Regions from separate parts of the Bradyrhizobium sp. HKCCYLS20291 genome, predicted to be linked through region 2. Evidence: predicted binding sites of a transcription regulator. Region 2 holds the regulator's gene; the other holds the start of a gene.

Region 1 (7,441 bases), on a different contig from region 2:
CGCGGTCGCGCGGATAGACGAGGATGTCCGGCGTGCCGCAGGTGAAGACGAGTCGCGCGCCGTAGAGCAGTTTTGGCTTGTAGCTCAGCTTGTCGTTGTTCAGCTCGCTGTAAGCGCGGACGACGCCGGCGAGCGTGTTGTGATCGGCGATGCCGATGGCGGTGAGGCCGTACACAGCCGCCTGATGCACATAGGCCTGCGGATGCGAGCCGCCGTGCAGGAAGGAGAAATTGGTGGTGATGCCGATCTCGGCATAGGGGGTGGGGGTCATGGCGCGACCGCGGAAGCTGCGGCGCAGCGCTGCCTATGCGATGCAGGCGACAGGCTGTTCGGCTGGCACAGCTGCCCACCCTCCCCTGGAGGGGGAGGGTCGACGCGCGCAAAGCGCGCGGCGGGGTGGGGTGAGCCCAGCAAATGGTCGGCATGATGTCGACGGGTCTGAACTGCGAGTGCTTCAGCTCCGGTAAAAACCAGCACCGCGTGCGTGGATAGTCTGTCACCCCACCCCGGCTCGCATGCGCGCATGCGAGCCGACCCTCCCCCTCCAGGGCAGGGCAATCGCATGTGGAATTTTTCGATTCTTTTCGTGCTTCCAAAGAGCAGTCTGGATTCGAAAATTTCCTCCCGTCGGCCTTCGCGATTCCAATATTTCGCTTGGGCCGCGTTGGAGAGCCATATGCGATTGCCCTGCCCTCCAGGGGAGGGTGAGCAGCGGGCTTGCCGTGAGATCGTCCCTGCCCTCATGCGAACAGCCCATGCATGTACCAGGCGGGCTGCACCGGCAAAGCATTCTCCGGCTGTTCGAACTCGCGGTCATACAAACCGTCGCGGTAGAGCCAGAAGCGCAGGCCGTGCTCGTCCTCGACGCGGAAATAGTCGCGCGTCAGCCCCTGCCCGTCCGGGCGCCACCATTCCATGGCGATGCGCTCCGGGCCTTCGGCGCGCACGACCGCATGCGCGGCGCGGCGCCAGACGAAGCGTGCGGGCGGGCCATCGGGCACGCCGGCGATCACCTGGATGGCCTCGGGGCGCGCGAACAGCCGCAGCGGACGTAGCGGCGGCTCGCCGTCGTGGCGTTCGGGCCAATCGGCGGTGCTGGTGGTCGCGAGATGATGCTGCGCCGGCAGCGGCAACGCGGCGCGCTCGGGAATGTGGGTGTCGACCGGCAGATGCACGACGACACGCTTGCCGCCGATGCGCGCGGCGATGCGGTCGATCAGTGCCGACAGTTCGTCATTGTCGTGGACATGCGCATCGAGATCGCGCTGCTGCTGCACCACGATCTCGCTGCGGCCGGCGGCAAGCCGGATCATGTCGAAGCCGAAGCCGGGATCGAGCGGATCGTTGAGCGACTCCAGGCGGTCGCGGAACAGACGGTCGATGACGGCGGCCTCCGTCACCGGCTGGCCGGTGTCGACGGCGATGACGCGCACCAGGCCGTCGGTGCGGAAGAAGCAGGCTTCGAGCCGCCGCGCGCCTTTGCCCTGCTGCGCCATCGCCGCCACCAGCATCGTGGCGAGACTGGAGAGGCTCGCCGCGATCACCGTGTCGGTCGCGACCGGCTCGGCAAAGCGCTTGTCGACGATGTAGTCCGGCGGCACTTTGCGCGGGCTGATCGGCGCATCGGCCTCGCCCAGCGCTTGCGCGAGCACGCGGGTGAAGGCGGCGCCGAACCGCGCGGTGATCTCGTTGCGGCCGCGCGAGGCGACATCGCCGATGGTCTTGAGGCCGGCGCGACGCAGGCCGAGCGTGATCGCCTCGCTGCCGCCGAGCGCGGCCACCGGCAGCAGCGCGACGGCAGTCGCCTCCTCGCCATCGGGCACGATACGGCCATGCACCTGCCGGTTCAGCGTGCGCGCACACACCGCGTTGGAGGCGATCGCCGCCGACACGGTGAGGCCATGCGCGGTGAGCGCATCGCACACCGACTGCATCAGCCTGGCCTCGCCGCCGAACAGATGCACGCAGCCGCTGATGTCGAGCGACAGGCCATGCGGCGGATCGAGCGCCACCAAGGGCGTGAAGCGGTCGCACCAGTCGGCGATGTCCTCGAGCATCTGGGCGTCGGCTGCGAGATCGGCCTCGTGCACGACGAGGTCGGGACAGACCGCGCGGGCATTCGCGAGCGGCTGGCCGAGCGACACGCCGTGGCGGGCCGCGGCCTCATCCAGCGAATGGATCAGCAGCGCGTTGGCGTCCTTGATGACGACAACCTGCGGCTTGCCTTGCTCAAGCGGATCGGCGGCGCGGCTCCGCTTGATGCGCTCGATGGGCAGGCGCGGCAGCCACAGGCTGAGGATCCGCCGCCGGTTCGCTGAAACGGCACGCATCGGGCATCCACTCCATGATCCATCGTCCGGTCTGGCCGTGACGGTTGCGAATGAGCTCGGCATCGAGGCGCGGCGCGCCCCATGCCATCCATGGCGCCACCGCGGGCGACGGCGCGCTGCGCACCATCCAGCGCGTCTCCGCGGTCGACGGCTCTGGCGTCGCGGCGATGCGCAGCAGCAGTGCGGTCACGCCGGACTCCTGCGCCGCCAAAGTCAGCTTGCGGCTGGCGACGAGATCGAGCTTTTGCGTCTCGCCCCACACCTCCAGCATCACGCCGCCCAGCGCATCGCAGGCGAGCGCGTCGGCGGCGGTGCGCAAGGCGTGATCGAGATCGGGCGCGCGCACGGTCACGATGCGGCGCGGATCGAGGCCGAGCTCGGCGAGCCCGCTCATCGACAGCGCACCCATCTCGCGCTCGGCAAAATCCTGCCGGATCCAGATCAGCGGCCGGCGCGCGGCGACGCGCGCCGCGAGCCCGCACAGGAAGCCGGTCGCGGCCACCGCCTGGCGGCCGCTCTCGGCGAACACCTCGTGCAGCGCGCCGGTGGCGAGCCCGCCCTGCAGCACCGCGTCCGCCTCGGCATGGCCGAGCGCGACCCGGCGCAGATCATGCGCGCCATCGGCCGCCTCGAGCCGGGCAATGCGGCCGCGCAGACGCGCGAGCGTATCCATGCGTGCGCCGGTCATCCGTCGCCGCTCCTTTCAATCCATCGTGCGGGTGCTGCCGTTCTCTTTGTGAACGCAGGCAATGAACCCGCGACGATCTCCTTTGTTCATGATATGTTCTAATATAAAGCTAACGCGTCCAAGAGAGTCAATCGGGATTGCCCCGGGTCTGATTCAGCGAATGGAATCAAAGGGATTCAGAAGCATGGAGCTGCTGCGCAAACTCGAGATCCTGGCCGATGCCGCCAAGTACGACGCGTCCTGCGCCTCCAGCGGTACGGAGATGCGGGATTCCCGTGACGGCAAGGGGCTCGGCTCGACCGCGCCGGGGATGGGCATCTGCCATTCCTATGCACCGGACGGACGTTGCATCTCGCTGCTCAAGATCTTGCTGACCAATGCCTGTAACTTCGACTGCCTGTATTGCGTCAACCGCGCCTCCTCCAACGTGCCGCGCGCGCGCTTCACGGTCGACGAGGTGGTGAAGCTGACGATCGACTTCTATCGCCGCAACTACATCGAAGGGCTGTTCCTGTCGTCGGGCATCATCCGCAGCCCGGACTACACGATGGAGCAGGTCGTCTCAGTCGCGCGCAAGCTGCGCGAGGAGCATCGCTTCCGCGGCTACATCCACCTGAAGACGATTCCCGAAGCCGACGAGGCGCTGATCGCGGAAGCCGGCAAATATGCGGACAGGCTCAGCATCAACATCGAGACGCCGCTGGAGGAGAGCCTGACGCAGCTCGCCCCGGAAAAGGACCAGCGCGCGATCAGGCGCACCATGGGCCGGCTCCGGCTCAAGCTCGACGAGACGGCGGAAGCCAAGAAGACGGTGCGCCGGGCGAAGCCGCCGCGCTTCGCGCCGGCCGGCCAGAGCACGCAGATGATCGTCGGTGCAGACAGCGCGAACGACCGCGTCATCCTGTCGACCTCGGCCAATCTGTACGGCGCCTACAAGCTCAAGCGGGTCTATTACTCCGCCTTCAGCCCAATCCCCGATGCCAGCCGCGCGCTGCCGCTGCAGGCCCCGCCCCTCGTGCGCGAGCACCGGCTGTACCAGGCCGACTGGCTGATGCGGTTCTACGGCTTCGATGCCGACGAGATCGTCGAGGAGAGCGAAGGCATGCTGCCGCTCGACATCGACCCCAAGCTCGCCTGGGCGCTGCGTCACCGCGACCGCTTCCCGCTCGACATCAACACAGCGAGCCGCGAGGAGCTGCTGCGCGTTCCCGGCTTCGGCACCCGCACCGTGCAGCGCATCCTCGCCACCCGCCGCAGCACCACGATCCGCTTCGCGGATCTCGCGCAGCTCAACGTCATCAGGAACAAGGCGCTGCCGTTCATCGTTCTCTCCGACCACCGGCCATCGCCGTCCCTGCTCGACGGCACCAGCCTCAGAGCCCGGCTGCGGCCCAAGCCGCAGCAGCTGGGATTTGGATTCTAACGGAAGCCGTCATCGCGAGCGCAGCGACTTGTCCGTCATAGCCCGAAGGACGACGGCGGAAGCGATCCAGGGGCAGCACGAAAAGTCTGGATTGCGTCGCTTCGCTCGCAATGACGTGAGGAGACAGATGCACGTCGTAACCCTCGACAGCGACACCGATTTCGATGGTTGGCGCCAGGCAGCGCGGGCGCTGGCGATGGACGATGTCAGGCCGGCCGATGTCTCCTGGCGTGTGAAGGGCGCAGCGCCCGATCTGTTCGACGACCAGGCCGACACGACGCTGCCCGAGGTGCCCAAGGGCGCATTCTCGGTGCCGGCGAGTTTTGTCGAGCTGGCCGAGAGCGCGATCCTGCACAGCGATGCCAACCGCTTCACCTTGCTCTACCGGCTGCTGTGGCGCCTGCGGACCAACCACGATCTGATGGACATCGCGACCGATCCCGATGTCGCCCAGGCCAATGCGCTGGCGCGCGCCGTCCGCCGCGACGTTCACAAGATGCACGCCTTTGTCCGCTTCCGCGAGGTCGGCCGCGAGCGCGAGGCGCGCTACGTCGCCTGGTTCGAGCCCGAGCACCACATCGTGGAGCGCGCAGCGCCGTTCTTCGCCCGCCGCTTCGCCGACATGCCCTGGTCGATCCTGACGCCCGAACTCTGTGCGCATTGGGACGGCAGCCGCGTGTCGTTCACACCGGGTGTGAGCAAGGCTGAAGCGCCGACTGAAGACCGGCTCGAAGAGGTCTGGCTGCGCTATTACGCCAGCATTTTCAATCCGGCGCGGCTGAAAGTGAAGGCGATGGAAAAGGAGATGCCGAAGAAATATTGGCAGAACCTGCCCGAGGCCAAGCTGATCCAGCCGCTGATCGCGGCCGCCAGCCGGCGCACATCGATGATGATCGCCGATGAAGGCACCGAGCCGCACAAGCCGCAGAAACGCGTCGAGGAGACCGCGATGACCCGCAAGCCGAAAGCGCATGCGCCCGCCGCCGTTGAGACCTCACGTGATGTCGCGGCCGTCGATCTTCAGACCTTGCGTGAAGAGGCCGCCGCCTGCCGCGCCTGCCCGTTGTGGAAGGACGCCACGCAGACCGTGTTCGGCGAGGGTCCGGAGCATGCGCCGCTGATGCTGGTCGGCGAGCAGCCCGGCGACAAGGAGGACCTCGCCGGCCACCCCTTCGTCGGCCCCGCCGGCCAGATGCTCGACCGCGCGCTGGAGGAGGCCGGCATCGACCGGACCAAGGTCTACGTCACCAACGCGGTGAAGCATTTCAAGTTCGTGCCACGCGGCAAGATCAGGCTGCACCAGAAGCCGGCGACGCCGGAGATCAAGGCCTGCCGCCCCTGGTACGCGCGCGAGCTTGCCGCCGTCCGCCCTGCCCTGGTCGTCGCAATGGGCGCGACCGCCGCGCAGGCGGTGTTCGGAAAGATCACCCAGGTCACCAAGAACCGCGGCCACCTCGTCGACCTGCCGGAGGGTCCCCAGGCGATGATCACGGTGCACCCGTCCTATCTGCTGCGGCTGCCCGATGCGGAGGCCAAGGCACGGGAGTACGAGCTGTTCGTCAAGGACCTCAAGATCGCTGCGGCCGCGCTGAAGCGCGCCCACGCGGCCTGACACCGGCGTCCAAAATGCAAATGGCCGGGATCGAGCCCCGGCCATTCGACAGAAGGATGCCGCCGCCTCACGCCGCCAGCGTGTTCTCCACCACCTTGATGAAGAACGACGTGCCGTAGACGATCGCCTCGTCGTTGAAATTGTAGGCGGGGTGATGCAGGCCGGCCGAGTCGCCGTTGCCGACGAAGATGAAGGCGCCGGGGCGGGCTTCGAGCATGTAGGCAAAATCCTCGCCGCCCATCATCGGCGGCATCTCGTGCACGTTGGCATCGCCCGCAACCTCCTTGGCGGCACGGATGGCGATGTCGGTCTGCTCGGCGTGGTTCATGACCACCGGATAGCCGCGCGCATAATTCAGGTCGATCCTGGCGCCGGTCATCTGCGCGACGCCGGTGACGACCTCGCGCACCCGCCTCTCCATCAGCTCGCGCACCTTCGGCGTCAGCGTCCGCACCGTGCCGCGCAGCACCGCGCTCTGCGGGATGACGTTGCGGGCATTGCCGGCGTGGAATTCGCAGATCGAGAGCACCGCCGCCTCCAGCGGATCGACGCTGCGCGACACGATCTGCTGCAGCGCCGTGACCAGCTGGGCGCCGACCAGCAGCGAGTCGATGCAATTGTGCGGCTTGGCGGCATGGCCGCCATGGCCCTCGATGGTGATGTCGACGGCGTCGGTCGAGGCCATCAGCGGCCCCTGGCGGATCGCGAAGGCGCCGACCGGCAGGCCCGGGCCGTTGTGCATGCCGTAGACCTGGTCGATCTTGAAGCGGTCGATCAAGCCGTCCTTGATCATCGCCTCGGCACCCGCGCCGCCCTCCTCGGCCGGCTGGAAGATCACGGCGACCTCGCCGGCGAAATTGCGGGTCTCGGCGAAATAGCGCGCGGCGCCGAGCAGCATCGCGGTGTGGCCGTCATGGCCGCAGGCATGCATCATGCCCGGGGTCTTCGAGGCATAGGGCAGCCCGGTCGCCTCCTCGATCGGCAGCGCGTCCATGTCGGCGCGCAAGCCCAGCACCTTCACGTCGCCATGGCCAGGCTTGTTGCCCTTGATGATTCCGACAACGCCGGTCTTGCCAAGGCCGGTCACCACCTCGTCACAGCCGAACTCGCGCAGCCGGTCGGCGACGAAGGCCGCGGTGCGGTGCACGTCGTAGAGCAGTTCCGGATGCGAGTGGATGTCACGCCTCCAGGCCTGGATGTCGGGCTGCAGATCGGCGACGCGGTTGACGATGGGCATGGGGACTCTCGTAGCTCCAGACAGGAATTTGAGCTGTTTTAGCATGCAAAAGCCGCACCGCCCACCATCTGGGCTGCGCCTGCCTCATGGCTCGGTCAACCAGCCATGAACGCGGCGCTTGTCCGGCCCCGCCCCGGCTGACTAAAAGCCT
Region 2 (7,441 bases):
CCCTCCTTCGAGCCGCACCGTGTCGCTGTTGGCGCCGAGATCGAACTTGATGCCGCGCTCCCTGGAAAGCTGCGCAAAGCGGCTCAAGGGGGCGCCGGGGCGATACTCCTGGGGGTCCAGATCATACAGCTCGGCCACGCGCCGGTTCGAGATGATGAGCCTGTTGTCGGCACCGAACACGCTGAGCCCGTCCGGCATCGCATCGATGGCAACGGCGAAGCGCTCGTTGGACTCGCGAAGCTCGGTGGCCTGGGCCGCGAGCTTTCGGGTGGTCCGCCAAATGAGGGTGCCAAGCAGGATCATCATGACGATGATCGCCCCGGCCTCGACCATGCGCCGGATGGTCGACTGCCACCAAGGCGCCAGCATTTCTTCGACGTCGTGCGCGACAGCAACCAAGATCGGTAAACTGCTGCTCTGCTCGTAGCTGTTGAAGCGTCGGACGCCATCGGTCGATGACGTGATCTCGAGACTGCCGACCGGAGTGCGCTTGAGCTCCTGGAAGAGGCCGCTCTGCTTCATGTCGCGGCCGACATTGGACTCGGCGTAGGGCCGCCGTACCAGCAGCGGCCCGTCCAGCGACGCCAACAGGATCGCGCCATTCCGGCCGACGTCCAGCCGCTGATAGAAATCCTGGAAATATTGCGTGCCGAGCGCCGCCACCACGACGCCGCCGAAGCTGCCGTCGGGACGGTTGAACCGCCGCGTGAGCGGAATGATCCATTGATTGCTGGCTCGCCCACGAATCGGCGCGTGCAGGCGCACGCCACGGTCCGGGGAATCGCGATGATAGGCGAAGAAGTCGCGATCCGCGTAGTTCACGGTGCCCTCTTCGGCGATCGAGCTGACCAGCAGCGTGCCCTCCTGGTCGACCACCAACAGGTTGACGAGCTGCGGCATGCGCTTCAGCTCGTCGATGAACCAGGCCTTGAGACGCCTGCGGTCATCCCGATCCGGCGGACGATGCTCGAGCGAGGACACGGTCCCCGTGAGAAGTGCGTCGGCCGTGCGAAACGTCAGTTCGGCGTGCTGAAGCAGAGAGCTCGTGAGATTGACGGTGTCCTTCTTTCCGTCGGTGAAGATGGCCTCGCGCAGCCTCACCGCGCGCGATACCTCGACGGCCACGAAGGCCGCGCAGGCGAGCGCGATCAGCGCGGCGATCAAGAGAGGGGTGGTTGACCAGCTGCGTCCTGCTGCGTGATGTTCCGCGCGAGGCATTCCGTTTGAGTTCCGCCGTCCGGGTTGAGCTTCAGGCAGAGATTCGCGAAGAATCGTTCTCAAACACTGAACTACAACCCGAGGCAGCAGGCCGGCCCGTTGCGACGGCCAGCAATTTCGGCTTCTTTCGAGCCGAAATCGGCTCAAACCGGCTGGTGCCGGACCACACCGTAGCACTACGGTCGCGTTGCACTGGGCGCGCGGGCAATCGAACCAACGCCGGCGCCGCGCTTGGCCACGACAGCGCCATTGGCTAGAACGCCCCCCACGATCGCTTTCAAAGGAACTCCAATGGCCTTGATGCCGGTATCCGATGCATTGACCGCGGTGCTCGCAGGCGCCGAGCCGCTGGCTGAGGAATTGGTGTCGCTGGACGATGCCTTTCACCGCATTCTGGCGCGCGATCTGGCAGCGCTGCGGACGCAGCCGCCCGAGGCCATGTCGGCGATGGACGGCTACGCCGTGCGCGCTGTCGACGCGGACAAGCCGCAGGCACGGCTGAAGGTGATCGGCGAGGTCGCGGCGGGTCGGCCGTTCGACCGCGTGGTGGGACCCGGCGAGGCCGCTCGCATCTTCACCGGCGGCGTCGTGCCTGATGGCGCCGACGCCGTCGTGATCCAGGAGGATACGATTGCGGGCGACGGCCACGTCGTGATCACGGAAGCCGCGATCAAGGGCCGGCACATCCGGCCCGCCGGCGTCGACTTTCATCAGGGCATGGTGCTGCTGAAGGCCGGACGCCGGCTCAGCGATCGTGACCTGTCGCTCGCCGCCAGCATGAACCATCCGGCGCTGCCGGTGCGGCGACGGCCGACGGTGGCGCTGCTCGCCACCGGTGACGAGCTGGTGATGCCGGGCTCCGAGCCCGGCCCGGGTCAGATCGTCTACTCCAACGGCTACGCGCTGCGCGCGCTGGTGCGCGCCGAAGGCGCTGCAGCGGTCGATCTTGGCATCGCGGCGGATACGCTCGAAGCCACCGTCGCGGGCATCCGCCGGGCGCGCGAGTCGGGCGCCGACATCCTGATCACGACGGGCGGCGCCTCGGTCGGGGATCACGACCTGGTCAAGCAGGCGCTGGAGGCCGAGGGCGTCGAGATGGCGTTCTGGAAGATCGCGATGCGGCCGGGCAAGCCGATGATGCATGGCCGGCTCGGCGGCGTCAGGGTGATCGGGCTGCCCGGCAATCCGGTGTCGTCCTATGTCTGCGCGACCCTGTTCCTGGTGCCGCTGATTCGGCGCCTGCTCGGCCGCGACGAGCCCCAGCTCCCGCGCGAAACCGCGCTGCTCGGCCGCGAGCTCCCCGCCAACGATTCGCGCGAGGACTATCTGCGAGCCCAGCTCGACGAGCGCGCCGATGGTACACTGGTCGCAACGCCTGTGACGCAGCAGGATTCGTCTCTGCTGGGGAATCTTGCGCTATCGCAGGCTCTTTTGATCCGCCCGGCCTTCGCGCCGAAGGCGCCCGCCGGCAGCGTCTGCGAGATCCTGCGCCTGCCGAACTGACCCTTCTCCCCGTCAAAGCCCGGGTCATTCATCATATTTTTAGGATTGCGGAACACACATCGAACATATAGTGTCCGTTCATGATTTGTTTTTAGTATGTTGCGGGCGACGCGAATACGAACGTCCACTTCCGGCTCAGGGACGCAAGGGCACGGGACTTGGACGACAACAAACTGGGGACCAGGTCGAGATGCTGACGCGCAAACAGTACGAACTCCTGCGGTTCATCAACGAACGGCTCAAGGAAGCGGGCGTGCCGCCCTCGTTCGACGAGATGAAGGACGCGCTCGATCTGCGCTCGAAGTCGGGCATTCACCGCCTGATCACGGCGCTGGAGGAGCGCGGCTTCATCCGCCGGCTGCCCAACCGCGCCCGCGCCATCGAGGTCATCAAGCTGCCCGAGCTGTCGCAGGCGGCCAGCAACCGCCGCGGCTTCACGCCCTCGGTCATCGAGGGCAATCTCGGCAAGGTCCGCACCTCGACGCCGGCGCTCGATGACGGCGAGCGCCCGGTCGCCGTGCCGGTGATGGGCCGCATCGCCGCCGGTACGCCGATCGAGGCGCTGCAGACCCGCAGCCACACCATCAGCGTGCCCGCCGACATGCTCGGCAATGGCGACCACTATGCGCTGGAGGTGCGCGGCGACTCGATGGTCGATGCCGGCATCCTCGACGGTGACATGGCGCTGATCCAGCGCAACGAGACCGCCGACACCGGCGACATCGTGGTGGCGCTGATCGATGACGAGGAAGCGACGTTGAAGCGCTTCCGCCGCCGCGGCGCATCGATCGCGCTGGAGCCGGCCAACACCGCCTACGAGGTGCGCATCCTGCCGCCGAACCGGGTCAAGATCCAGGGCAAGCTGGTCGGACTGTATCGCAAGTACTGAGCGCAGCGACCTCGCGTGCTGGACATGCACGATCGATCGGTGGCGCGGTGCTGTGATCTTCGCCGCCGAACGACGTGAGACGCAAAGAAAAGAAGCAAGACACGAAACTGAGTCGCGCGCGAATGCACTTCAGGATGTGCAGCGCGGTATCCTCAAACGCTTGTGATCGCGGCCACCCGCATGCCGTGCAGATCAGCGCAGAATTGCCGCGAAGCGCGCGCTAACATCTCCTCGATGTCCACTCTGATAGAGGCCTGCGCCTGTCCGGGGGGAAGCGTGGGTCGGCTATCTCTCAGCGAGGAGCGATCCGATGTGTGACTACAGCCTCCATGCCGTTGCGTCCCGTCCCGCCAAGGTCGGCGAGACGCTGATCTCGACGACGTTCCGCGGCACCGCGACCCGCGGCTTCGCCAGCGAAAGCGAGCCGACCGTCGCGGTCTGCATGCTGCCCGGCACCGAGCTCGCCTTCGCCGAGGACGTCCGCTACGACAGCCGCTGGCTCTGGACCCGGACGATCCGCGAGCGCGTCGCCAAGTTCAACAGCATCGAAAAGCACATTCCCGATCGCCACCACGACGCCGTCGAGTTCGCCGACGGCCGCCACGTGCTCGTGACGCAGCTCTGCGAAGGCCAGCGCGTCACGGTGCTGCAGCTGCCCGTCACCAAGCAGCCGGCCGAGCGCGGCCCCGGCATGACGAACGATACGCCGACCCCGCAGACGACTCCCATCCGCCGCATCAGCATCACCTGAGCTGAGCGGCGCAGGCGTCACGCGAGAGCAGTATGCGTTTTGGTTCGATCGAACAGCAGTCGCGGTGCCGTTGACCTCTCTCCGACGGGGAGAGGTGAACTGAACTTGCGGTACGCGCTTTGATTCGACGAGAAGGCATCACGCTCTGGCGACAGGAACGGTGTCCCTCGACCGGCGTTGTGGCCGCCGGGGGTATTACCGTGGTCAACAAGATCGATTGGAACCAAGCTGGCCGGATCATCGAACCCGGCCGCTACAGGCTGGCGTTGGGATGGTTGACGGTCACGGCTGACGACGTTGCCATCTGGCAGCGCGATCCCGCGGCGTCGTTCACGCTCGTCGAGGTCTCCTCGCTGTTCGACGGGCTTGACGGCGCCGAGTATCATCTCGGCACGTTCGAGCTGTCCGGACCTCAATCCTCCACGCCCTGCTCGGTCTCCGGCGGCGTCGCGTCCTGACTGCGCGGCGGCGCGCGCGGTGTCAGCGTCGGATCGAAGTCGCTGGCCTCGGCCGGCGCCGGCCACCATGGACGGTCGGTGCCATAGGCGCGCGCCGGCGTGACGTCGAAGCGCGTGCCCCGGCGCACCAGCATCAGCGCGCCCTGCTGGCGCAGGCGATGGCGGTCGATGACAGCTGCGGCACAGTTCGACGGTGCGGCGCGCGCCGCCACCACCAGCGCCGCACGCGCGCAATCGTCGGCCAGCGCATCGGCGCGCAGCGCCATGGCGACGAAGCGGCCGTCGGCCATCGCCACTACGCAGCCGGCCTCGTCGCAGGACACGCCGTCGCCGAGCGCGGCATCGGCCGGCAGCCGCGCATCGGCATCGGCGGCGAGCCACTCCCGCGTGACGAACACGTCCTTGCCGGTGCGCATCACGTGCAGCCGCCCGTCGCCGCCGCGGACGGCGACCGCGCGGCCATCGCCGGAGACGAGAATGTCGGGCTGCGGCGTCGCGACGGCCCACATGGTGGCCGCAGCGAGCGCGACGGCGCCGGACCAGCGTAGCGGCGTCCGCAGCAGGCCGATCAGGACCAGCCCGAGGCTGGCCACGATCAGCGGGCCGATGCCGAACGCGGTGATGCGTCCGACCGCGCCGGGCAGCGCCGCCACCCAGCGCGTCACCGCGATCATCCAGTCGATGCCCCAGCCCATCAGCGACCACATTGGGCCGTCGAGGCCGAACGGCGCCGCCAGCAGCCCGAGCAGGCCCGCAGGCATCACCAGCGCTGACACCACCGGCATCGCCGCGAGATTGGCCAGCACGCCATACGGCGTGACGCGATGGAAATGGAACGCGGCGTAGGGCGTGGTGGCGAGCCCCGCGATCAGCGAGGCCAAGAGCAGCATCACGAGTTCGCGCCCGCCCCACAGCGCGATGCGCTGGGTGGCCGACGAGTCCGGCGTCGCGAACAGCCGGGGCATGCCGAACTGCACCAGCGCGACGAGGCCGAGCGTCGCCGCGAACGACATCTGGAAACTCGGATGCACCAGCGCTTCGGGCGCTGCGATCAGCACGATCATCGCGGCCACCGCAAGCGTGCGGAAGGTGACGGCGCGGCGGTCCACCATCACGGCGATCAGCACGACGGCCGTCATGAAGAACGATCTCTGCGTCGCGACCTCCGCGCCCGACAGCAACAGATAGAACGCCGCCGCCACCAGCGCCGCGGCCGCCGCCCATTTCTTGATCGGATGGCTGACGGTCAGGCCGGGAAACAACGCAAGCAGCGCGCGCACGGCGAAGAACACGACGCCGGCGACGACCGCCATGTGATAGCCGGAGATCGACAGCACGTGACCGAGGCCGGAGATGAACATCGCGTCGTTGACGTCGGGCGTGATGGCATCGCGCCGCCCGGTCAGCAGCGCGGTGGCGATGGCACGCTCGTCGCCGTCGAGCCGGGCGCGGATTCGGGCATCGATCGCGTCGCGCAGGCCCTGCATGACCGCGGCATAACGCAGGCCGAAGCCGGCGGCTTGCGGCGGCGTCAGCGTCGTGATCGCGCCCATGACGAAGCCGGAGGCGCCGATGCCCTGGAAGAACATGTCGCGCGCGAAATCATAGGAGCCGGGCCGCACCGGCGCGAGCGGCGGCAGCAGCCTCGCCTTCATCTGCACGAAGCTGCCGACGTCGGGCGCCGTGCCCTTGCGCACCGCCAGCCGCACGCGCGCCAGCGTGATGGCGCTGCGCTGGCTCTCCATCGCAGTGACGCGCAGCACGATCCGGTCGCTGCGCTCGCGGATGTCGCGCGCCTCGACGAAGCCGGACAGCGCGACCGAATACAGCGGCCGCGCCAGCACCGGATGCGCAACGCGGGCGGTCTTGGCGGTGGCCACCGCAAAACCCGACGCCGCCGCCGCGATCATCACGACCGCCGGAAACAACCGGTGCCGTCGCATCAGCACCGCGACGAGGCACAGCGCGAGCGCAGCGGCAGCGCTCACCCACAGCAGCGGCTCGTGATCGGCCGAGAAGTACACCGCGATGCCGGCGCCGAAGGCAATGGGCACCCAGGGCAGCAGCCGCCCCGCACCGGCCTCTTCCCGCGCCCATTGCTTCAGCCGGGCCGCGAAGGACGACCATGCAGGCAAGCCGATCGCAGGCAGACCGCCGGCGAGCGCGCCGCGCGGCGGCCAGACATCGGCCATCACGCCCGCGATCCCGCGACGCCATCCTGGCGGCCGCTCCAGCCCCGCCATCGCCCACACCACCCGCTACCCGCACTGGAACGAGGCTACCCAAAGCTGCGCAAACGCGCCTAGCGGAACGGAACGGGAATCCTGGAATTCTGCACGGCCGAGCGATGGAACTTTTTGCACCGCACGCGCTTATCTGGGTATGGACGCTCCCGACATTGACGACCCCTTCGCCGACCTCGATCTCGAGAAGGCCATCCACCTGCGCTGGACGCTGCGCGACATCAAGGCGAACCGGCTCACCCTCTCACCCGTGTCCGACGAGGATCTCGCGATGCTCAGCGAGCGCGGCCTCGTCGCGCTCAGCGACGGCCTGCCGACGCTGACGGACGCCGGCCAGGATGCGATCGGCTAGCGCGCGTCAGGCCGTCAGTCGAACGAG

Evidence for each region. Region 2 encodes LexA, which represses DNA repair genes until DNA is damaged. Its sites were predicted from a motif close to TGTTCNNNNTGTGTTCNG; they were not measured.
Region 1: the regulator LexA is predicted to act here: its motif matches at 3,102-3,119, upstream of ACQR07_RS12605 (ImuA family protein).

Annotation. Positions count from the first base shown of each region.
Region 1 is NZ_JBNPTO010000004.1:397,438-404,878, forward strand. It holds gene ACQR07_RS12595 (error-prone DNA polymerase) at 1-271, opposite strand, end outside; gene ACQR07_RS12600 (Y-family DNA polymerase) at 741-2,330, opposite strand; gene ACQR07_RS12605 (ImuA family protein) at 2,230-3,018, opposite strand; gene ACQR07_RS12610 (putative DNA modification/repair radical SAM protein) at 3,203-4,441, shown strand; gene ACQR07_RS12615 (UdgX family uracil-DNA binding protein) at 4,569-6,053, shown strand; gene ACQR07_RS12620 (M20 aminoacylase family protein) at 6,121-7,290, opposite strand.
Region 2 is NZ_JBNPTO010000007.1:355,307-362,747, reverse strand. It holds gene ACQR07_RS18720 (ATP-binding protein) at 1-1,164, opposite strand, end outside; gene ACQR07_RS18715 (hypothetical protein) at 1,176-1,475, shown strand; gene ACQR07_RS18710 (molybdopterin molybdotransferase MoeA) at 1,510-2,721, shown strand; gene lexA (transcriptional repressor LexA) at 2,912-3,610, shown strand; gene ACQR07_RS18700 (hypothetical protein) at 3,921-4,361, shown strand; gene ACQR07_RS18695 (hypothetical protein) at 4,562-4,819, shown strand; gene ACQR07_RS18690 (ComEC/Rec2 family competence protein) at 4,774-7,062, opposite strand; gene ACQR07_RS18685 (hypothetical protein) at 7,202-7,414, shown strand.